One region of the Bacillus sp. LLTC93 genome, then DNA from elsewhere that is predicted to be linked to it. Evidence: predicted binding sites of a transcription regulator. Region 1 holds the regulator's gene; the other holds the start of a gene.

Region 1 (11,021 bases):
GAATTTGATCTTATTCACCGAATAACACCAAAAGAAACACATCAGCGTTCTTTGGTCATGGGCATCGGTGATGATGCAAGTGTTTATCAACCTCATTCACATTGTGAAGAGGTCGTTTGTGTTGATACAATGGTAGAGCATGTTCATTTTCGTTTTGACTTTTCTACACCTTTTGAGGTTGGCTTTAAAGCACTGGCGGTCAACATCAGTGATATCGCCGCAATGGGAGGAACCCCAAAGTATTATCTTGTATCGATTGCGATTCCGCCTCATGGTGATGAGACGATCGTCACAGCTCTTTATGAGGGAATGAAAGCGTTGGCTGACACCTATCATATGGATTTGATTGGTGGGGATACGGTAGCCATCCGCAGTGACTTTGTCATTACAGTGACGGTCATTGGTGAGGTTCCAAAGGGAAAAGCTTGTTACCGTCACAGTGCTCAAGCAGGAGATATTGTATTTGTTACTGGTGAACTCGGTTCATCAGCTGCCGGATTATCACTCTTAATGAACGAAGTAGACTCTGCAAAGGCAGTCGATTCTGATTTTTTTCTTGAGCGTCACAAAATGCCTCAGCCTCATATTGCTGCTGGATACATATGCTCAAGCTTCCCACGGGTGACCTTGAATGATGTGAGTGATGGATTAGCAAGTGAGCTGAATGAGATAGCCGAAGCGAGCCGTGTGACGATAGAGATTGAAGCTGACAAGCTCCCAAAACATCCAGCTTTACCGATGTTACGCAAAGACTGGCTTGAATGGGTGTTGTTTGGTGGAGAAGACTTTGTGTTAACTGGCACGATTCCAGAGGCTGATTGGGAAAGCTTTGAAATACAATGTAAAAAAGAAGACATTCAGATCACACGCATTGGACAAGTTAAAGGTGATCAAGCAGCCAGCGTTATTTTAAAAGACAATGATCAACAAACAGTGTTAATGAAAAAAGGATATAATCATTTTAAGAAATGAGGTGACATCAACTGTGAAATTAACATGGACGACAAAAGGTGCGGATGAGACGAAACGAATTGCCGCTGCTTTGGCCAAACTTGTGAAGCCAGGCGATGTATTGACATTAGAAGGAGATTTAGGCGCTGGCAAAACCACTTTTTCAAAAGGTTTTGCGGAAGGCTTAGGTATTACCCGTATCGTCAACAGCCCCACTTTTACCATTATTAAAGAATATACTGATGGCAGACTGCCACTTTATCATATGGACGTGTACCGCATGGAAGATGCAGAGGAAGATATCGGACTCGAAGAATATTTTGAGGGCGAAGGTGTATGCTTGGTTGAATGGGCACATCTCATTGAACCGCAATTGCCTTCATCGTATTTAAAAATTGACATGCTGAGAACAGAACGTGAAGAAGAACGTCATCTCACGTTTGATGCAAAAGGGGAGCACTACGAGGCCCTTTGTAAGGAGATGAAAGAATTTGACCATACTGGCGCTTGATACGTCAAACCATACATTAGGAATTGCTCTTGTAAGAGATAACACAGTAATTGGCGAGAGCATCACGTACTTAAAAAAGAACCATTCCGTCCGAGCGATGCCGACTGTTGAAGCACTGATGAAAGAATGTGGTGTAGCGCCAAGCGAACTAAGCAAAATCGTTGTAGCAAAAGGACCTGGTTCCTACACTGGCGTCAGAATCGGTGTGACCATTGCAAAAACACTGGCGTGGACGCTGTCTATCCCGATATCGGCTGTTTCGAGTTTAGAAACACTCGCGGCAAATGGTCAATATTTTGATGGATGGATCTCGCCACTATTTGATGCGAGAAGAGGACAAGTTTATACTGGGCTATATATGTTTGAAGAAGGAAAGATTAAAGAGATCAAACCAGACCAAAATATCTTGCTCACGGATTGGCTTCAAGAGCTGAAGCAGGCAGAAAAGCCTGTCTTATTTCTTGGACATGATGTGCATCTTCATCAAGAGAGCATTCGCTCCATTTTAGGAGAGACTGCTGCTGTGGCAGAGGGGGCATTTCATAATCCAAGACCTTCAGTGCTTGCGTTTTTAGGAGCAGATCGTCCTGCTGAAGATGTCCACCAGCTTGTCCCTAACTATATTCGTTTGGCAGAAGCGGAAGTGAAATGGCTTGAAGGACAAAAATAATCTCAACACAGTAGAGATTCGAAAAATGACAGTAGAGGACATTCCAGAGGTGTATACGATTGAAGTGCATTCGTTTACAGCACCTTGGAAAAAAGAATCGTTTGTCTATGAGATTCTCCATAACCAATACAGTCATTATTTCCTCATTGAAGAAGCTAAGCAGCCTGTTGGGTATTGCGGGGTCTGGATTGTCATGGACGATGCACAAATTACGAACATTGCGATTCTCCCTGAGCATAGAGGGAAGGGCTACGGGGAAGCATTGCTTCGATATGTCATGGAATTTTGCAAGGAAAAAAAGACAGATCATCTTTCTTTAGAGGTGCGGGTTTCTAATACACCGGCACAATCCCTTTATGAAAAGCTTGGTTTCAGACCAGCTTCTATTCGAAAGAATTATTATACAGATAATGGGGAAGATGCATTAGTCATGTGGGTGAATATAAATGAGTGAACAAACAGATCGATTCATATTAGGTATAGAAACAAGCTGTGACGAAACAGCTGCGTCCATTGTGAAAAATGGGAAAGAAATCGTAGCGAATGTTGTGGCCTCGCAAATAGAAAGTCATAAACGATTTGGCGGTGTTGTACCAGAAATTGCTTCAAGGCATCACGTGGAGCAAGTGACCATCGTATTAGAAGAAGTGATGGCACAGGCCAATATGAGCTTTAAGGATTTAGATGCTATTGCTGTCACAGAAGGACCGGGCTTAGTCGGTGCTCTTCTGATCGGTGTCAATGCAGCAAAGGCACTGAGCTTTGCTCATCAAATTCCTCTCGTTGGTGTTCATCATATTGCTGGACATATTTATGCAAACCAGCTTGTTGATGAATTACAGTTCCCATGTTTAGCTCTTGTTGTCTCTGGCGGACATACTGAGCTTGTTCTAATGAAAGAGCATGGGTCCTTTGAGGTCATCGGTGAAACATTAGATGATGCGGCTGGAGAAGCCTATGACAAAGTGGCTCGGACGATGGGTCTTCCGTATCCAGGTGGACCTCATATTGATCGATTAGCACATGAAGGAGAGCCAACGATCAAGCTTCCTCGCGCATGGCTTGAAGAAGGGTCCTATCATTTTAGTTTCAGTGGTTTAAAATCAGCTGTGATCAACACATTACACAATGCATCCCAAAAGGGAGAAACGATTGCTCCAGAGAATTTGGCGGCAAGTTTTCAAGAAAGCGTCATTGAGGTGCTTGTTGGAAAGACATTAAAAGCGGCTGAGGCGTATGGGGTGAAGCAGGTTGTTCTAGCTGGAGGAGTCGCTGCCAATAAAGGACTGAGAGAAGCCCTAACGTCAGCATTTACGAAGCTGTCAGAAGTAAATGTCACCATTCCGCCATTGTCTCTTTGCACAGACAATGCAGCCATGATTGCTGCTGCGGGTACCATTGCGTTTGAAAAAGGAATAAGAGGCGATATGGCAATGAACGGTCAGCCTGGATTACCGCTTGTCTCATATGAATGAAAACTCCTGTGGATAGACAGGGGTTTTTTTATTTGGAATGAAAGCGATTTATTCACATGTAAACGTTATATATCCACAATTGTTAGAAAATTTCGTTTTAAAATGAAGAGAATGTGTATAAATGTGAGTTTTTCTGTGGATATGTGATTAAAACCTTGTGGATAAAGTGGATAAGTCCGAAGTGTTTAATAATAATAAAGAAGTTATTGTGGATATCATTGTGGGTAATAAAGCTTCACTGAAAGAAAAAGAGCACCCGTTAGGGCACTCTTTAAGATTCTGATAGGTCTTCCCACTCTGCAAAAAGTGATTCAAGCTCTTGATTAAGCGCATCATTTTCTGTTTGAATGGCTTGGACCTTCTCGTGATCTTGGAAAATAGCAGGATCACATAAAAGCTGTTCATTTTCACCGAGCTTCTCTTCGATGACGGCGATCCGCTCTTCAATTTCTTCGATTCTGCGTTGCTTTTGTCTTTCTTTCTTTTTCAGTTCTTTTTCTTCCGCATAAGAAAGCTTGGCTGTTTCTACTGGTTTTTCTGCGTGCTTTTTAGACGGCTCGTGATTTTTGAGCGCTTCAAGCTCTAATTGTTCGTTTTTCTTTTCAAGGTAGTAGTCATAGTCACCAAGATATTCTTTTGTTTCTGCTCGCGACAGCTCGAACACTTTTGTTGCCAGACGGTTGATAAAATAACGATCATGCGAAACAAATAAGATGGTTCCTGGATAATCAATTAGCGCATTCTCTAAAATTTCCTTACTATCTAAGTCCAGATGGTTAGTAGGTTCATCGAGAATGAGGAAATTGGCTTTTTGCAGCATCAGCTTCGCCAGTGCAAGACGCGCTTTTTCTCCACCACTTAGTGCATGAACGGGCTTTAAGACGTCATCACCGGAGAAAAGGAAGTTTCCTAAACATGTCCGGATTTCTTTTTCATTCATATGAGGATAATCATCCCAAAGCTCATTTAGCACTTTCTTGGAGGATGTCAGTTTGGCTTGTTCCTGATCATAGTAGCCGATCGTGACATGAGATCCAAAATTGATGTTGCCTTTTACAGGCTTTATTGTATTCGTTAAGGTTTTTAAGAGCGTTGATTTCCCGATCCCGTTCGGACCAATGAGTGCCACGCTATCCTCACGTTTGATATGAAACGAAAGGGAGGATAGGAGCGGTGTTTTTTCATCATAACTAATATCAAGGTCATGCACCTTCAGCACATCATTTCCGCTCTGTCTCGTAATATCAAAATGAAAGCTTGCGGATTTCTCATCACCTAATGGCTTATCTAAACGATCCATCCGTTCCAGCTGCTTCCGTCTGCTCTGAGCGCGCTTTGTGGTCGAGGCTCTTGCTAGGTTGCGATCCACGAAATCCTGAAGCTTCGAGATTTCTTCTTGCTGCTTTTCATAGAGCTTCATATCTCGCTCTAGCTGCTCTGCTTTCAGCTCAAGATACTTACTATAGTTCCCTGCAAACTTTTTCATCGCTGTTCTTGAGACTTCATAGACATGATTGACGACTTTGTCTAAGAAGTAGCGGTCATGGGAAACGATAAGAATAGCTCCTGTATAATTTTGCAAATACTGCTCAAGCCATGATAAGGTATCAATATCTAAATGGTTGGTCGGCTCATCCAGAATTAAGAGTTCTGGTTTCATTAATAAGAGCTTTCCAAGTGCTAGACGGGTTTTCTGGCCGCCGCTTAATGATTGGACGGTTGCCTCATCTTCAAAATGACTAAAGCCGAGACCATGAAGGATGGAACGGACATCTGCTTCATATTGATAGCCACCTTGATCTTTAAATTCCTGCTGCAGCCTGTCATAGGTTTTCATCAGGGAATCCAGCTCTGAACCTGTGGAAGAAGCCATTTTTTCCTCAATGGTTCTCATCTCTTGTTCCATCCCTTTTAAATGATCAAAAACCGATAATAATTCGTCTTTTAACGTACGTGTAGACGTCACATCGGTGTGCTGTGCTAAATAGCCGATTGATAGGTCTTTCGGTTTGATGATCTCACCTTGCTCGTAAGACATTTGACCGGCAATAATTTTTAAAAGCGTGGATTTGCCTGCGCCGTTACGACCAACAATGGCAATACGATCCTTTGCTTTGACTTCCAATTTTATATTCGTTAAAACGGTATCAGCGCCAAACGATTTGGACAGCTGATTCACTTGTAGAATCATCATGTAACTTCACCTCTGCTATAATATGTTAAGTGTAGCTTATCAGCAGTAAACCGGCAAATCTTACATACAATCACAACGGTCAAATGAAAGACAGATAGGAAAAAATAGTGTATGATTTGAGTGAGGGAGCGTTGAAAGATGAGTCAATTTAGCCACTTTAACGAACAAGGAAGAGCAAAGATGGTCGACATTAGTGACAAATCGTCTACAGTGAGAACCGCCGTTGCTGCTTCAAGCGTTCGTATGATAAAAGAAGTGTTTCATAAAATACAACAACATGAAATTGGAAAAGGGGATGTGCTGTCTGTCGCACAGGTTGCTGGCATTATGGCAGCAAAGCAAACGTCCAACATCATTCCAATGTGTCATCCGCTCGCACTAAAAGGCGTGGATATCTCCTTTGATTGGGAGGAAGACGGAAATGCGCACATTCTGAACATACAAGTACAGGTCAAAACAAAAGGAAGAACGGGTGTGGAGATGGAAGCGCTCACTTCTGCTTCAGTATGTGCACTGACCGTTTACGACATGTGTAAAGCGATCGATAAAGGCATGATCATCGGTCCCACCTATCTAGTTGAAAAGACAGGCGGGAAAAACGGTGATTTTCACAGAGCATCTGATATTTAAGTTGGAGGATCTTATATGAATATAGACCAGTCAAAAATTCCACAAGCGACAGCCAAACGTTTGCCGCTTTACTACCGTTTTTTAAAAAATCTGCATGCATCAGGAAAACAAAGGGTGTCATCGGCAGAGCTTAGTGATGCAGTCAAAGTGGATTCTGCCACCATTCGCCGAGATTTTTCGTATTTTGGTGCACTAGGGAAGAAAGGGTATGGCTATAATGTCGATTACCTCTTGACCTTCTTTAGAAAGACTCTTGACCAAGATGAAATGACCAATGTGATGCTCATCGGTGTCGGGAATTTAGGAACGGCTTTTTTACACTATAATTTCATAAAAAATAATAATACAAAAATTTCAATGGCTTTTGACGTCAATGAGAGTAAAATAGGAAGTGAGATAGGCGGCGTGCCTGTCTATGATTTGGATAAGCTTGAAGAGCATGTTCAAGAGGTAGGAGATATTCCTGTTGCGATTTTGACAGTACCTGCCGTAGCAGCTCAGTCCATTACAGATCGTTTGATTGCCCTTGGCATCAAAGGAATCCTTAACTTTACGCCGGCTCGATTGAATGTGCCGGAACACATTCGAATTCATCATATAGATTTGGCGGTTGAACTTCAGTCTCTTGTGTATTTCTTAAAGCATTACTCTGTTACGCAGGAGGATTGATGAAACGGGGTAAAGGGGGTGGAGCAAATGGGTCCGATCGGTCCTGGAAGTTTGGTTCTGATTGCGATTGTTGCGCTCATTATTTTTGGGCCGAAAAAGCTTCCTGAATTAGGAAGAGCAGCAGGAGATACATTACGTGAATTCAAAAATGCCACAAAAGGTTTAGCTGATGATCAGGAAGAAAAAAAGAAAAAAGAAGATCAGTAGAATAGGATGAGCTTCATGAATGTCAAAGATATGCCGCTTATGGAGCATATTGTGGAACTGCGAAAACGTTTAGTGATCATTGCGATGTTTTTTGTCACCTTTATGGTGGCAGGTTTTTTTCTCGCTAAGCCGGTCATTGTGTATTTGCAAAATACCGATGAAGCGGCAACACTGACACTGAACGCGTTTAAGCTCACAGACCCACTGTACGTGTTTATGCAGTTCGCATTTGTCATTGCTTTGGTTTTGACGTGTCCCGTTATTTTATATCAGCTTTGGGCGTTTGTGAGTCCTGGCTTATATGAAAAAGAAAGAAAGGTGACACTTGCTTACATTCCGATTGCACTGCTTTTATTTTTGAGCGGTGTGGCTTTCTCTTATTTTATTTTGTTTCCGTTTGTCGTCGATTTTATGATACGAATGTCGAATGATTTAAATGTAGAGCAAGTGATTGGGATTCATGAGTATTTTACATTTCTGATGCAGTTAACACTTCCATTTGGATTTTTGTTTCAGATGCCTGTCGTGTTGATGTTTCTCACAAGACTTGGCATCATTACACCAATGTTTTTATCGAAAATACGGAAGTATGCCTATTTTGTCCTCCTTGTCATTGCCGCACTCATTACACCGCCAGAGCTTGTTTCTCACCTCATGGTTACCTTGCCAATGCTCGTTTTGTATGAAGTGAGTATTGTCATTTCAAGAGTAACCTATCGCAAAATGCAGCAAACTGAGGAGAAAGAAAGTCATTATGTCTCATAAAAAAGCATCGTGATCCAATATGTGATCACGATGCTTTTTCTATTGTGAAAGGAATTGATTGATCGCATGAAAGAGGTGCTCATAATAGGCAGGTTCATGCGGGACAAAATCTTGAACATGGACTTCCCTGCTTTCCTCACGTCGTTCTCCGCTTGTATTCATTTCAAAGCCCTCGATTTGAATTCTTTCGCAAGTTCCTGTTAAAAGCTGCTGTGCATCAAGCAGCTTTGCTCTGTACAAACCAGCGACTTCTTCTTTCTGTAGATGAACTTCCATGTGCTCTGTTTGATCCATGTAAAGATACACATGGCAGAACTCACGGTCGATGAACGGAGGCAGATGAATTTCATCTTGTATGAGTCCTGTATAGGTAAGATCCTTAAAAGGGATGGAAAGACCAAGCTCTTCTTCTATCTCTCTCAAGCCATCAGAAGGCAGTTCATCTGCGAGAAGATGGCCCGCTGCTGTGATATCAAGCAGAGAAGGAAAATCCTTCTTTGCAGGACTTCTTAGCTGAAAATAGAGATAGACTGTGCCATGTTCTCGTTTGAGAAGCCAGAAATGAAAGGTTTCATGCCAAAGACCTTGGGCATGGACATCTGAACGGATGGCAACTCCAATCGTTTCATGTTGCTCGTTTAAGATGCGAAGTTTTTCATGTTCCATGAAGATACGACCTCCATAAAAAAACCATTTTCCAAACGCGGAAAATGGTTTTTGATTTATTTTTGCTGCTGTTTTTTGAGTTTGACAGAGAAAGCAAACATTTTAAACGCGATATTGATATTATAGGCCGCAAACACCATCAGCAAAATGCTGTAAAATGACCACATGTCACCTGGGTTTTGGATGGCCATATAGGTGAAAGCCACACCTACGGCAAAATAAATGATGCCCCATACAACAGGGTTTCTCATGAGAAAAAGCCTCCAATAATCATTTGCATTGTTTGAGATTGTTCTTCAATCATTTTTTTCACTGGCTCAATCTGCACAAGAATGACGAGCGAGTTCATGAGCATATGAGCACCGATTGGAACAATGATTCGTTTTGTTTTCGCATATAAAAAGGCAAAGGTAAAGCCCATTGCGGTATAGAGCAAGATATGGGCAAAATCAGTGTGCACAGCAGCAAAAACCACTGAACTGACAAGTGCCCCAATGAAGAAATTTGTCTTTTCATAAATCACACCAAAAATAATTTTTCGGAAAATGATTTCCTCTAAGATCGGTCCAATCAAGGCGATCACGATCACAAGCCAAGGAACGGCATCCATAATGGATAAAATCGCTTGTGTATTTTCTGATTCACGGCCAATGCCAAATGCATATTGTTCAATCACTCCTGCAATCGATTGCGCAAAGAGGGAAAGAAAGAAACCGCCAATGATCCAGGCGATGGCAGAGCCGACTGAAACCGGCGCTTCATTCCGAAGTGAAGCTTTTGGTACGGTTCGAAGAATGAGCAAAATAATGATCAATCCGATACAGAAGCTGATGATTGTCCAAGTTCCTGATAATTGAGAGTACTCTTCTTGTGTCATTGGCGTTTGAATGAGTCCTAACCCTTTCATGACAAGTACAAAAGGGATCACAGAGAAGAGCACCAATATATAAGTTAAGATGATGTACCAATATTGTTTTTTCAAGTAACGAAAACCCCTTTACTAAAAGAACTAGATTTATTGTAACACAAGTCTTCTTTTTCGTTGAAAAGGAAAGAATCTGTGATGGGAAAAGATCGTGAAAGCGTAAAAATTTTTAAGGGTTTTTACTTGAAATTGCAGAAGAGATTCTTTATTATAATAAATGTGTTAGCACTCGTTGGTGATGAGTGCTAAAAAAGACTACATATAAAAATTGAGGAGGTTGTTTCTTATGTTAAAGCCATTAGGCGATCGCGTAATCATTGAACTCGTTGAATCTGAGGAAAAAACCGCTAGCGGTATTGTCTTACCGGATTCTGCAAAAGAAAAACCACAAGAAGGTAAAATTGTTGCAGCAGGTTCAGGTCGTGTACTTGAAAGTGGTGAGCGCGTTGCGTTAGAAGTCAATACAGGCGACCGCATTATCTTCTCAAAATATGCAGGCACTGAAGTGAAATATGAGGGAAAAGAATATTTAATCCTTCGTGAAAGCGACATTTTAGCTGTTATTGGTTAATCACATAAAAAATATTGAGATACATTTCTAAAAAGACTGAGGAGGTTTTGTTATTATGGCAAAAGATATTAAGTTCAGTGAAGAAGCACGCCGTGCGATGTTACGTGGTGTAGATGCACTTGCAGATGCTGTAAAAGTAACTTTAGGACCTAAAGGACGTAACGTGGTTCTTGAGAAAAAATTCGGTTCTCCACTTATCACAAATGACGGTGTAACAATTGCAAAAGAAATCGAATTAGAAGATGCATTTGAAAACATGGGTGCAAAACTTGTGGCAGAAGTTGCAAGCAAAACAAACGATGTAGCTGGTGACGGTACTACTACTGCAACGGTTCTAGCTCAAGCAATGATCCGTGAAGGTCTGAAAAACGTAACAGCTGGTGCAAACCCTGTTGGCGTTCGTAAAGGGATCGAAGAAGCAGTGAAAGTAGCACTTGAAGGCTTGCACGAGATTTCTAAACCAATCGAAGGCAAAGAATCAATTGCTCAAGTTGCGTCAATTTCTGCAGCAGATGAAGAAGTAGGAAGCCTAATCGCTGAAGCAATGGAGCGTGTAGGTAACGACGGTGTTATTACAATTGAAGAATCTAAAGGATTCACGACTGAGCTTGAAGTGGTTGAAGGGATGCAATTTGACCGCGGATATGCTTCACCATACATGGTGACGGATTCTGATAAGATGGAAGCCGTTCTTGAAAATCCTTACATCTTAATCACTGATAAAAAGATCACAAACATTCAAGAAATCCTTCCTGTACTTGAGCAAGTGGTACAACAAGGAAAACCA
Region 2 (11,259 bases), on a different contig from region 1:
AGAGAGCTTGAAGAGGTGCTTCACACAGAAGATTCAATGCTGTATAAGCCGTGGCAATTCAGAGATCATACACCTCATTCCATTACGTTAAAGACAACGTATGACGAGCTGTTTTTAATTGCGAAAGAACGATCTTTTATCCGCCCTAATTTCAAAGCAGACCGGGACACGATACAGATTCCGAATCTTTTTGCGAAAATGATGGGGGTCACGCGAGACAAGCGTGAATACTGGGATCGTATCCACACATTAATGGAGGGAAAAGAGACAAAGATCATTCGCCATTTCCCTTTTACGAAAGAAGTGTCCTCGAATTATCAATTTCATTATCAGCATGCACTTTCTCCTGCGGGAGAGATTGATCCTGAATTATTAATGAAAAGCAATGTGTGGCAGTTTTCTCAATTATATGAGGGCACGCAGCGTGCGATGGCAGAGGCGATATCTCGAATCTGTCAGCATCCGAAGCTATTAAAAGAAGGCCAAGAGACCGAATTAGATGTTCGTATTTATTTATTCAAGCAGGTTCTGCATATTAGCCAGGACCTCATTGAACTCATTCAAACCTTTGATTATGCACAAACCGTACCGAAAGTGATTTTATACCATACGGAATACAATGGTGAGCTGACTCGTTCTGATGCGGCTGCCCTGATTTTTCTGAATGAAATGGGTGTGGATCTCTTCGTGTATCATCCGGCGGGATATCAGTGTATAGAGCGGTATATAGATGACCAATTATTTGATATACATTGGCTCGATGAAATGGTCATGAACCAAGAGTTTAAAGAGCCGTCCATCGTCAGAAAGTTATTTCAATCCATTAAAAACCGATAAGGAGATCAAAGCTTATGACAAATACAAACGGAAATGACATCATTTCAATTGATAAAGAAGAAATCAACATTGAGAAGGCAGACGACATTCGTGTTCAGCTTCGAAATGAACCAGAAGTACAGAACATTGCGAGACAGATTGATGCGAAAAATCAGCTGGAGCTGCTTGAATACGGAAAGCAGCCTGCTGTCGAAATCTCTAAGTTCTCTGACCGTATCCTTTCCATGATGCGTTCAACAAGCGTTACAGACTCAGGGACGATGCTTACGCAGCTTGGAAAGATTATGGATCGTTTTGATAAAAATGATTTTGATGAACCAAAGGGTGGTTTATTGTCAAAAATCTTTAAGCGTGGCGGCGGCATGATTGAAAAGATTTTCAGTAAATATCAAACTCTCGGTACAGAAATTGAAAAAATCAATGTGGAAATCAGTAAATATAAAGACGAAATGACCAAATCGACTGTGACGCTTGAAGAAATGTACGAGCATAACATTCAATACTATATGGAGCTTGAAAAGTATGTCGTAGCAGGTCAAATGAAAATCGAAGAATTAAAGCAATTGGTTCCTTCTTATGAAGAAAAAGCGGCTAGTGGAAACCAGCTGGCACAAATGGAGCTGGATACGCTTCGTAATGGTATTCAAGCGCTTGAAGAGCGTGTATATGACCTTGATATGGCACGGATGGTGGCTCTCCAAACGGCACCGCAAATCCGTTTACTGCAGCGTGGTAATACGAAATTGATCGGAAAAATCAACTCTGCCTTCATCATCACCATTCCAATTTTCAAAAATGGAATCATTCAAGCTGTCACAGCGAAGAGACAAAAGCTTGTGGCTGATTCAATGAGTGAGCTGGACAGAAGAACAAATGAAATGCTGAAGCGAAATGCTGAAAATATCTCTAGTCAAAGTGTTGAGATTGCCAAGTTATCCGGACGTCCAAGTATCGACATTGAAACGATCGAATCTTCCTTTAATACGATTGTACAAGGGATGAAAGAGACGAAGCAGATCGAAGAGGAAAACAAACGATTACGCGAAGATGGAACAAAACGTATGCTCGAGCTTCAAGATAATATTAAGCGGGCTGCCCTAGAGTCCTAAAAAAATAAGCTGTCTGTAACAAAAGTTGCAGGCAGTTTTTTATTCATTTGATTAAAATTTGAGAGAAAAGGTTTTTATGTGACCATTTTCGGGTAAATCCTGTTCAGAGGAATGGTTCACCCATGAATGAAAAAGTCCGGTGTCATGAGCATTCGACTTATTTTTTAGCATAATTAGGAAATTCCAGTAAAATATTGTCTGATGAGAGAAAATACCCCGTAAAATATGTAGTTTATGAAGCATTCTATAGGATTTAAGAGTAATACGGCGTATAAACTCTAATCACCAGACCTCTATATGGAATTCATACATATTGTGCGGAAATAAGCGAATTCTAAAGATTGTTCGCATCATAACGCTTATGTTACGGTTATAAAGATGCTAATTTGGAGGGAAAATATGAATTCTGAAGAGAGAAATATCAAAATCAAGATAAATAATGTATCTAAAATTTTCGGTAAAAATGCTAAAAAAGCATCTCAAATGCTTGAAAAAGGGAAAACAAAAAGAGATATCCTTAAGGAGACCGGCGCAACTGTTGGTGTCAATCGAGCAAATTTTGATGTTTATGACGGCGAGATATTTGTCATCATGGGGCTATCAGGGAGCGGAAAGTCCACACTTGTGAGGCTGCTAAATAGGTTAATCGAACCAACCTCCGGAGAAATATATATTGATGGGGATATGATAACAAATATGTCAAAGGATCAATTGCGTGAAGTGAGACGGAAAAAGATCAGCATGGTCTTCCAAAACTTCGCATTGTTCCCGCATCGTACAATTCTTGAGAACACAGAGTACGGACTTGAATTGCAAGGTGTAGAGAAAGAAGAGCGCCGGTCTAAAGCGCTTGAATCTCTAAAACTTGTTGGACTTGAAGGCTTTGAAGAGCAGTACCCAAATCAATTAAGTGGTGGGATGCAGCAGCGTGTTGGATTGGCACGTGCACTAGCAAATGACCCTGACATTTTATTAATGGATGAAGCATTCAGTGCACTAGATCCATTAATTCGTAAAGATATGCAGGACGAATTGCTTGAGCTTCATACGTCTGTAGGAAAAACGATTATTTTCATTACCCATGATCTAGATGAAGCGCTTCGCATTGGCGATCGCATTGTTCTCATGAAGGATGGAAATATCGTTCAAATTGGGACACCAGAAGAGATTTTGATGACCCCTTCTAACGAATATGTTGAACGTTTCGTTGAAGATGTGGATCTTTCTAAAGTATTAACCGCTGGTCATATTATGAAACGTGCAGAAACAGTTCAGATCGACAAAGGGGCACGTGTTGCGCTCACGCTCATGAAGAACCTTGGAATTTCGTCTATCTATGCAGTGGATAAGAAAAAGCATTTATTAGGTGTCATTTCTGCACAAGCAGCGAAAAAAGCGGCAGAAGCGGGCGCGTCACTTGAAACGGTTCTTGATAAAGAATTCACGACGGTATTGGAATCGACGTATTTGACAGAGATCTTTGATGCGGTGTCTGATGCGGCAAACATTCCAATTGCAGTTGTAGATGAGAAAAACAGAATGAAGGGTATTGTGGTCAGAGGTGCATTGATTGGTGCATTATCAGGTAATGATGAGTATATCAACATGTCTGACAACCCAGAGGAAACCAAAGCACAAGAGCCTTCTGCACAGGAGGTAGAATAAGATGTTTAGTATGAGTGATTTACCTAGAATTCCGTTCGCGGATTATATCGATCGATTTGTTGACTGGTTAACATTAACCTTTGGTGGTTTCTTTGATGGGATCACAAATGGATTAGCAGGAACGGTTAATGGGATTGTCGCAGCACTTGGCGTGATTCCATCCATTATTTTAACACTTATTTTTGCCGGAATCGCTTGGTGGATCAGCACAAGAGGAGTTGCTCTTTTCACACTTATTGGATTTTTGCTGATCGACTACTTAGGCTACTGGCAGCCAATGCTTCAAACTCTTGCACTCGTTCTGACAGCTGTGGTCATTTCCATCGTGATCGGGGTTCCGATCGGTATTTGGGCATCACAGAAGGAAACTGTGCGTAAAGTTGTGACACCTATTTTAGATTTAATGCAGACAATGCCTGCGTTCGTCTATCTATTACCAGCGATCTTCTTCTTTAACATTGGAGTTGTTCCTGGGGTTGTGGCATCGGTTATTTTCTCCATGCCGCCAACGATTCGTATGACGATTCTTGGAATTAAACAAGTACCAGCAGATTTAATTGAAGCGACAGAAGCGTTTGGTTCAACGACATTCCAGCGTTTATTCAAAGTTCAGCTTCCGCTTGCAACAAAAACCATCCTAGCAGGGATTAACCAAAGTATCATGCTTGCCCTATCAATGGTCGTTATTGCGGCAATGGTAGGTGCACCAGGACTTGGATCTGAAGTATACAGTGCTGTGACACAGCTGAAAACAGGTATTGGTTTTGAAGCTGGTATCGCCATTGTCATTGTTGCAATTACACTGGATCGTATTACACAAAACATTAAAACGAAAAAAACCAGGGGGAATGCTTAATGTGGAAAAAGTCTCTCTACATTGGGATGACCGCCCTGCTCGTCTTTTTACTAGCCGCTTGTGGTGCACAATCAGATTCAAATTCGAGTGCAGCACAGCAGGTCAATAAAACCATTATCGGGATTGATCCGGGTTCAGGTATTATGGCTCTAACGGATCAAGCGAAAAAGGATTACGGCTTAGAGGATTGGACGGTTGTGTCTGCATCAAGTGCAGCCATGACAGCGACGTTGAAGAAATCTTATGATCGTAAAAAGCCAATCATCATCACTGGCTGGAATCCTCACTGGATGTTTACCCGCTATGATTTAAAATATTTAGATGATCCAAAGAAATCTTACGGTGAAGCGGAAGAAATTCATACCATTTCACGTAAAGGATTTGCAAAGGATCAGCCGGAAGCTGCCAAAATGCTTAGTCAGTTTAAATGGTCTCAAGATGACATGGGCGAAGTCATGATTGATATCCAAGATGGTACCAATCCAAAGGATGCCGCCCTTAAATATGTGAAAAAGCATAAAGATCAAGTGGCTAAATGGACAAAAGGCGTGAAAAAGTCAAATGGTGACAAGGTCAATCTTGCCTACGTTGCGTGGGATAGTGAGATTGCAAGTACCAATGTTGCAGCAGAAGTATTGCGTGAACTTGGTTTTAAAGTGACCTTGACTCAGGTTGAAGCAGGTCCAATGTGGACAGCAATTGCAACTGGAAGTGCTGATGCATCATTATCTGCTTGGCTGCCAAATACGCATAAAACGTATGCAGCGAAGTTTAAAGGAAAATATGATGATCTCGGTACAAGCATGAAAGGTCTTCGAATGGGTCTAGTTGTTCCGACTTATATGAAGAACGTGAATTCCATTGAGGATTTGAAAAAATAGCTAATTATGTGATCGTTCCCTTATAATAGAAGGGAGCATATGGAAAAAGCAGTCTGCTCAAAAAGCGGCTGCTTTTTTCTTATACATAAGGATGGTGGAAGAGTTGTCGATGATGGATAAGCCAATCATGATTTTCCTGCATGGCGGAGGAGTAAGCAGTTGGATGTGGCAGGAACAGATCGAAGCATTTAAAGAAGGATATGATTGCTATACCCCTGATCTCATCGGTCACGGGACAAGAGCAAATGAACAGCCGTTTTCTATGAGAGAAAGCGCCCGTGAGATCATCTCATGGATTGAGGAGCATGCGCACGGCCGTACAGTCATTCTCGTTGGATTCTCTCTAGGTGCACAGATTGCCGTTGATGTGTTATCGAGAGAGCCAGACATCGTAGACATAGCCGTGATCAATAGCGCCCTTGTGATGCCATTGCCGTGGCTCTATTTGATGGTGAAGCCTATTTTACCTCTTACGTACCCGTTATTAAAGAAAGATTGGTTTATCCAGCTCCAAGCTGAAAAGATGGGAATTCCAAGTCATGTACTGGAACATTATGCGGCTGATTCGAAACATTTGCAAAAGGAAATCCTTCATACAATGTTTCAAGAAAACCTTCATTACAAGCTCCCAGACACGTTTCAGCAAGCGAAAGCACGGATTCTTGTGACAGTGGGAGAAAAAGAAAGAGGCATCATGAAACGGTCAGCGAAAAAAATAACGAATGCACATCCAAAGGCAGCAGGATTCATCGTTCCAGACATTGGACATACGTTTACTTTTGAAAGGAAAGACCTCTTTACTGAAATGATCAAATGCTTTGTAGAGGCGCGTGAGTTACCAGCAGAATTAAAAGAAATCAGGTAGTCATGCTATGAGGAAGTGAAGACAGGCATAAAAGGGGCAACCGTGTCTTAGAACTTGTATGATATAGGTATAAAACGCTTACAGCTGAGCAGTTGTACGACTGGAAGCTCGTGAGCCATAGAAGGAGGAGCTAATAATGAGTAAAAACTATATCATATTCGGTGCAAGTCAAGGATTAGGGGATGCTTTTGTGAAAGGTCTTCCTTCAAGTGGAGATACAGTTTGGATTGTGTCGCGAAGTGAACCAAGCAGTTTGAATATAGATGACGGAGTACATAGAATTTGGCTGAAAATCGATTTATCAAGCCAAACACATATCCCTTTTATGCTCGAAGCATTGGAGAACAAGACCATTGATGTACTGATTTATAACGTGGGTTTATGGGAGAAACGAGGCTTTGAAGACGATTATTCTTTCGATCAGGACCAGCCAGAGGATATCGCTCATTTAATCAATGTGAATGTTACCTCAACCATTACCTACATCCAAGCATTGCTTCCGCATGTAAGGAAATCTGAGAATGGAAAAATCATCGTGATTGGCTCGACTGCGGGACTCGACCATACGAACCTGCCACAGGTTTCCTTTGTAGCGTCTAAATTTGGATTGCGTGGGATCGTGAATGCACTTAGAGAGCATGTGAGAAAGGATAAAATATCCGTCACCTGTATCAATCCAGGAGAGCTGGCGGCGGAAGTCCCATATGAAGATGGAGTGGAAAAAGCCATCACCCTATATGATGAAACGAGAATACCTGTACAAGATATTGTGGAGCTTGCGAGATGCGTGATTCATTTATCAAGGGTATCCTGTGTGAAAGAAATCAACGTCCCAGCGATGACAGATTTGAATGCTTAAATGATCGTGATCAAGTAAACCACCCGCTTTAAGAAAAGACGGGTGGCTTTTTTATTTTACGATGAATGCTGCTGAAGCGTTTTGTATACAGCCTCAGTCAAAATCTCAATGCCGGTAAAGATAGCAGAGCGATCGAATGTCATATAAGGATGATGAAGCCCTGGCTTTAAATCACAGCCTAATCCGAGCATCGTGGATTTGATATGCGGGACTTCTGCTGCATAAAAGTGAAAATCTTCTCCGCCTGTTGTCACGATCGGTGGATCGAGATGTTCTTTGCCTAAAACGTGTTCAATCGCATCAGACATGATCAGGACGGCATCCTCATTTAATGTCGCAGCAGGCAAACGATGATCTGTTGAAAGTGTAATAGAAGCGCCAAAGGCGTCCGCTACAGAATGACATGCTCTTTCAATTTCCTTTTCTAGTTCATCCATCACTTCGTTTGTTTGTGCCCGCACATCTAATGTAAAAGAAGCCTTTCCAGGTATGATGTTCGAGCTGCCGCCGCCTGCATTCAAATTGGTCATTTTCACAGAATGTGCTACTCTTGGATCGACATGTATATGCGCTAGTCTTTGCACGAGGGTAGCAGCGACTTCAATGACGTTGATACCGAGGTGTGGGCGTGCACCGTGCGCTTCCTCTCCAATAATTGTCCCGATGTAATGATTACTGGACCCGTGTAAAATCGCTGGTGCGCAGCGTCCGTTTAATGTTTCTTGAATTGGGCGCACGTGCACTCCGTATAAGTAATCGACATCTGCTAACACACCTTTTTCAATCATCTTCAGAGCGCCGCCGCCTCTTTCTTCAGCTGGCTGAAAAATGAACCGGATCGTGCCGTTCGGTCGTTCTTTTTCCTTTAATGCCATGAAGGTGCCGAGCGCCATCGTCATGTGCGCATCGTGGCCACATGAATGATTGGCTTGAAACTCACCATCTACTTCCTGCCAAAGTGCGTCAATATCGGCTCTCACAGCGACCACTGGTACGCCTTCTCCAATTTCACCGATCACCCCTGTACAGTCTTCAAATGTTCGTGTCTTGCAGCCCATTTTCTTTAATATGTCTTCGATATAAGCAGTTGTATTCGTCTCTTCCCAGCTTATTTCTGGGTGGGCATGCAGGTGTTCAAAGATGTCTGTCACGGTTTGTTTCATTTCGTTTGTCAAAGTTGTCATGCGAAGCCTCCTTGCTGACAGATAATCTGCCAAAACATTCTTTTAGTGAAATAATATTGATCTTAAATATCATCAGTGTTTATAATATAACACATCATTTGATTATTCAGAATATTAAGTGAAATTTCGATCGGGACAAAGGGGTTTTGACAGATGAAAACAGCGACAGTATCAGCACCTAAGAAACAAAAACGAACACTTCAAATGCCGGATGCCTATGTGCTCTTATTTATGATTGCACTAATTTGTACCATTGCAACATATTTTGTACCAGCGGGAGAGTTTGACCGAAAGACATCAGGGGAGATCACAACAGCCGTTCCTGGCAGCTATCACCGCATTGATCAATCACCAGTGAGTGCGGTTGGCTTTTTCACAGCCATTCAAGAAGGAATGGTGGGGTCATCTTCTATTATTTTTCTGATTTTATTTACTGGCGGAACCATTGCAATCTTGGAGAAGACAGGTGCAATTAACGGGATGATTCACCATGTCATCAGCCGCTTTCAAACGAAGCAATTATTGTTCATTTGTATTGTTGGAGGACTATTTTCGGTGCTTGGGACGACCGGAATTGTCGTGAACTCTGTCATTGGCTTTATTCCGATCGGCATCATTGTGGCACGGTCCTTGAAGTGGGACGCTGTGGCGGGAGCGGCGGTCATTTACATCGGCTGTTATGCCGGCTTTAACGCAACGATTTTATCCCCATCTCCATTAGGTTTGTCTCAAACGATTGCAGAACTGCCGATCTTTTCTGGTATTGGCCTGCGTGTCATTATTTATCTTTGCTTTCTTATTTCTAGTATTGTGTACATCTATTTATATACAAGACGCCTGAAGAATAAAGAAAAGGGAAGCCTTCTTGGGGATGAGTGGTTTCCTGCTAAGGGGCTTGGAGGAGCTGAAGCGGAATCAGTGGACAAGCCTGCCTTTACCAGCAGACATAAGCTGATTTTAGCGGTGTGTGGTTTGTCGCTTGGAGGCTTTTTATATGGCGCGCTTCAGCTTGGCTGGACCGATAAGGAAATGGCGGGTGTGTTTATTTTTATGGCGATCGCTGCTGGACTGCTCGGCGGATTAGCAGCCAATGATATTGCGAAAACGTTTATTGTTGGCTGTCAAAGCCTTGTATACGGTGCACTTATTGTCGGGATGGCGCGCTGCATTTCAGTCATTCTAGAAAACGGTAAATTGCTTGATACAGTGGTCAATGGTTTGGCGAGTATGTTAACAGGATTTAGTCCAATTGCTGGTGCGATCGGGATGTATATTGCAAGTGCGCTTCTTCATTTTTTGATTTCATCAGGGTCCGGAGAAGCTGTTGTCTTTATTCCGATTCTTGCGCCGCTGGCTGATTTAATGGGCATCACTAGACAAGTAGCTGTAGAAGCGGTCATGCTCGGTGAAGGAGTAGTCAACTGTATCAATCCTACTTCAGGTGTGTTGATGGCTGTGCTTGCTGCAAGTGGTATTCCTTATGTGAAGTGGCTGCGTTTTATGGTGCCGCTTGCGCTCATTTGGTTTGTCATCGGTCTTGTGTTTATCTGTATCGGAGTAATGATCAACTGGGGACCTTATTAAATATGTATTACGCTGCCGAAGAGAGTTTGGCAGCTTTTTTCTTATGGAAATATGTATGGAGACAGCGGTTTGAAACCACAATAAGTGTGTTCACAAATTCGCTACATATTTTTTTAAAGCAACCCCCTTGCAAAAGTTTGTGAAGTATTGCACAATAGAAATGTGAAATACTTCACAAACAAAAAAGCAACCTAGTTTTACTCAGGAGGATGAGATAAATGACAAACGAAAAAGTAAACAAAGTAGCACTTATTGGAGCAGGTTTCGTCGGCAGTAGTTATGCCTTTACATTAATAAATCAAGCGATCACAGATGAATTGGTTGTGATTGATCTGAATCAAGACAAAGCAATGGGTGACGTAATGGATTTAAACCACGGGAAAGCATTTGCCCCGCATCCTGTGAATACGTGGTATGGAGATTATAAGGATTGTCAGGATGCAGATATTGTGTGTATCTGTGCTGGAGCGAACCAAAAACCAGGTGAAACAAGACTTGATCTTGTTGAGAAAAATTTAAATATCTTTAAAGGCATTGTAGACAATGTGATGAAAAGCGGATTCGATGGCATTTTCTTAGTTGCCACAAACCCTGTTGATATTTTGACATATGCAACTTGGAAATTCAGTGGACTTCCAAAAGAACGAGTGATTGGTAGTGGGACCACTCTTGATACCGCAAGATTTAGATACATGCTAAGTGAGTATTTTGAAGCAGCGGCACACAACGTGCATGCGTACATCATTGGAGAGCATGGTGATACAGAGCTTGCTGTTTGGAGTCATGCGAATATCGGGAGTGTACCGATTACAGAATTAGTGAAGAGAAATGATCAATACAAACAAGAAGATTTGGATGAAATCATGGAAAATGTGCGTCACGCCGCTTATCAAATCATTGAGAAAAAAGGTGCCACTTACTACGGCGTCGCGATGAGTTTAGCCCGCATCACAAGAGCGATCTTGCACAATGAAAACAGCATTTTGACTGTCAGCACTTATTTAGATGGAGAGTATGGAGCAGAAGATGTCTACATTGGTGTACCTGCCCTTGTGAACAGAAATGGTGCAACAGAAATTATGGAGCTTGCACTGAACGAGACGGAAAAAGAAAAGTTCGCACACAGTGTGAATGTGTTAAAAGAGATTTTGGCTCCTCATTTTTAATCAATCAAAGGCAACCTATCTGAGCAGAAAAGGATGAATCACTATGTGGCAGCAAATATATGATCCGTTTGGTAATGAATTCGTGAGTGCATTGGTCGCAATGCTTCCAATCTTGTTTTTCCTACTTGCATTAACTGTATTTAAGTTAAAAGGTGTTTTAGCCGCTTGTTTTACCTTAATCGTCAGTTTTGTGACAGCTGTTTTCTTCTTTCATATGCCAATTGAAAAGGCACTATCTGCTGTACTGCTCGGT

What was found. Region 1 encodes Rex, which represses fermentation and respiration genes when NADH is low (regulators of the CRP and FNR family bind a similar motif). Its sites were predicted from a motif close to TTGTGAAATATTTCACAA; they were not measured.
Region 2: C6W18_RS14560 (L-lactate dehydrogenase) is a predicted target of Rex. The motif match lies at 10,001-10,018, and genes of this name have one in related genera.

What each region holds. Positions count from the first base shown of each region.
Region 1 covers NZ_PVME01000005.1:173,068-184,088, reverse strand. Annotated here, with positions in the region: gene thiL (thiamine-phosphate kinase) at 1-972, shown strand, start outside; gene tsaE (tRNA (adenosine(37)-N6)-threonylcarbamoyltransferase complex ATPase subunit type 1 TsaE) at 986-1,462, shown strand; gene tsaB (tRNA (adenosine(37)-N6)-threonylcarbamoyltransferase complex dimerization subunit type 1 TsaB) at 1,443-2,132, shown strand; gene rimI (ribosomal protein S18-alanine N-acetyltransferase) at 2,158-2,586, shown strand; gene tsaD (tRNA (adenosine(37)-N6)-threonylcarbamoyltransferase complex transferase subunit TsaD) at 2,579-3,607, shown strand; gene C6W18_RS16005 (ABC-F family ATP-binding cassette domain-containing protein) at 3,879-5,801, opposite strand; gene moaC (cyclic pyranopterin monophosphate synthase MoaC) at 5,940-6,431, shown strand; gene C6W18_RS15995 (redox-sensing transcriptional repressor Rex) at 6,447-7,100, shown strand; gene C6W18_RS15990 (twin-arginine translocase TatA/TatE family subunit) at 7,128-7,307, shown strand; gene tatC (twin-arginine translocase subunit TatC) at 7,314-8,072, shown strand; gene C6W18_RS15980 (NUDIX hydrolase) at 8,112-8,738, opposite strand; gene C6W18_RS15975 (YdiK family protein) at 8,795-8,989, opposite strand; gene C6W18_RS15970 (CPBP family intramembrane glutamic endopeptidase) at 8,986-9,720, opposite strand; gene groES (co-chaperone GroES) at 9,950-10,234, shown strand; gene groL (chaperonin GroEL) at 10,290-11,021, shown strand, end outside.
Region 2 covers NZ_PVME01000004.1:137,816-149,074, forward strand. Annotated here, with positions in the region: gene C6W18_RS14515 (YceG family protein) at 1-837, shown strand, start outside; gene C6W18_RS14520 (toxic anion resistance protein) at 852-1,946, shown strand; gene opuAA (glycine/proline betaine ABC transporter ATP-binding protein OpuAA) at 2,346-3,611, shown strand; gene opuAB (glycine/proline betaine ABC transporter permease subunit OpuAB) at 3,622-4,467, shown strand; gene C6W18_RS14535 (glycine betaine ABC transporter substrate-binding protein) at 4,467-5,348, shown strand; gene C6W18_RS14540 (alpha/beta fold hydrolase) at 5,461-6,213, shown strand; gene C6W18_RS14545 (SDR family NAD(P)-dependent oxidoreductase) at 6,350-7,072, shown strand; gene C6W18_RS14550 (M20 peptidase aminoacylase family protein) at 7,129-8,256, opposite strand; gene C6W18_RS14555 (YfcC family protein) at 8,410-9,840, shown strand; gene C6W18_RS14560 (L-lactate dehydrogenase) at 10,059-11,006, shown strand; gene C6W18_RS14565 (L-lactate permease) at 11,050-11,259, shown strand, end outside.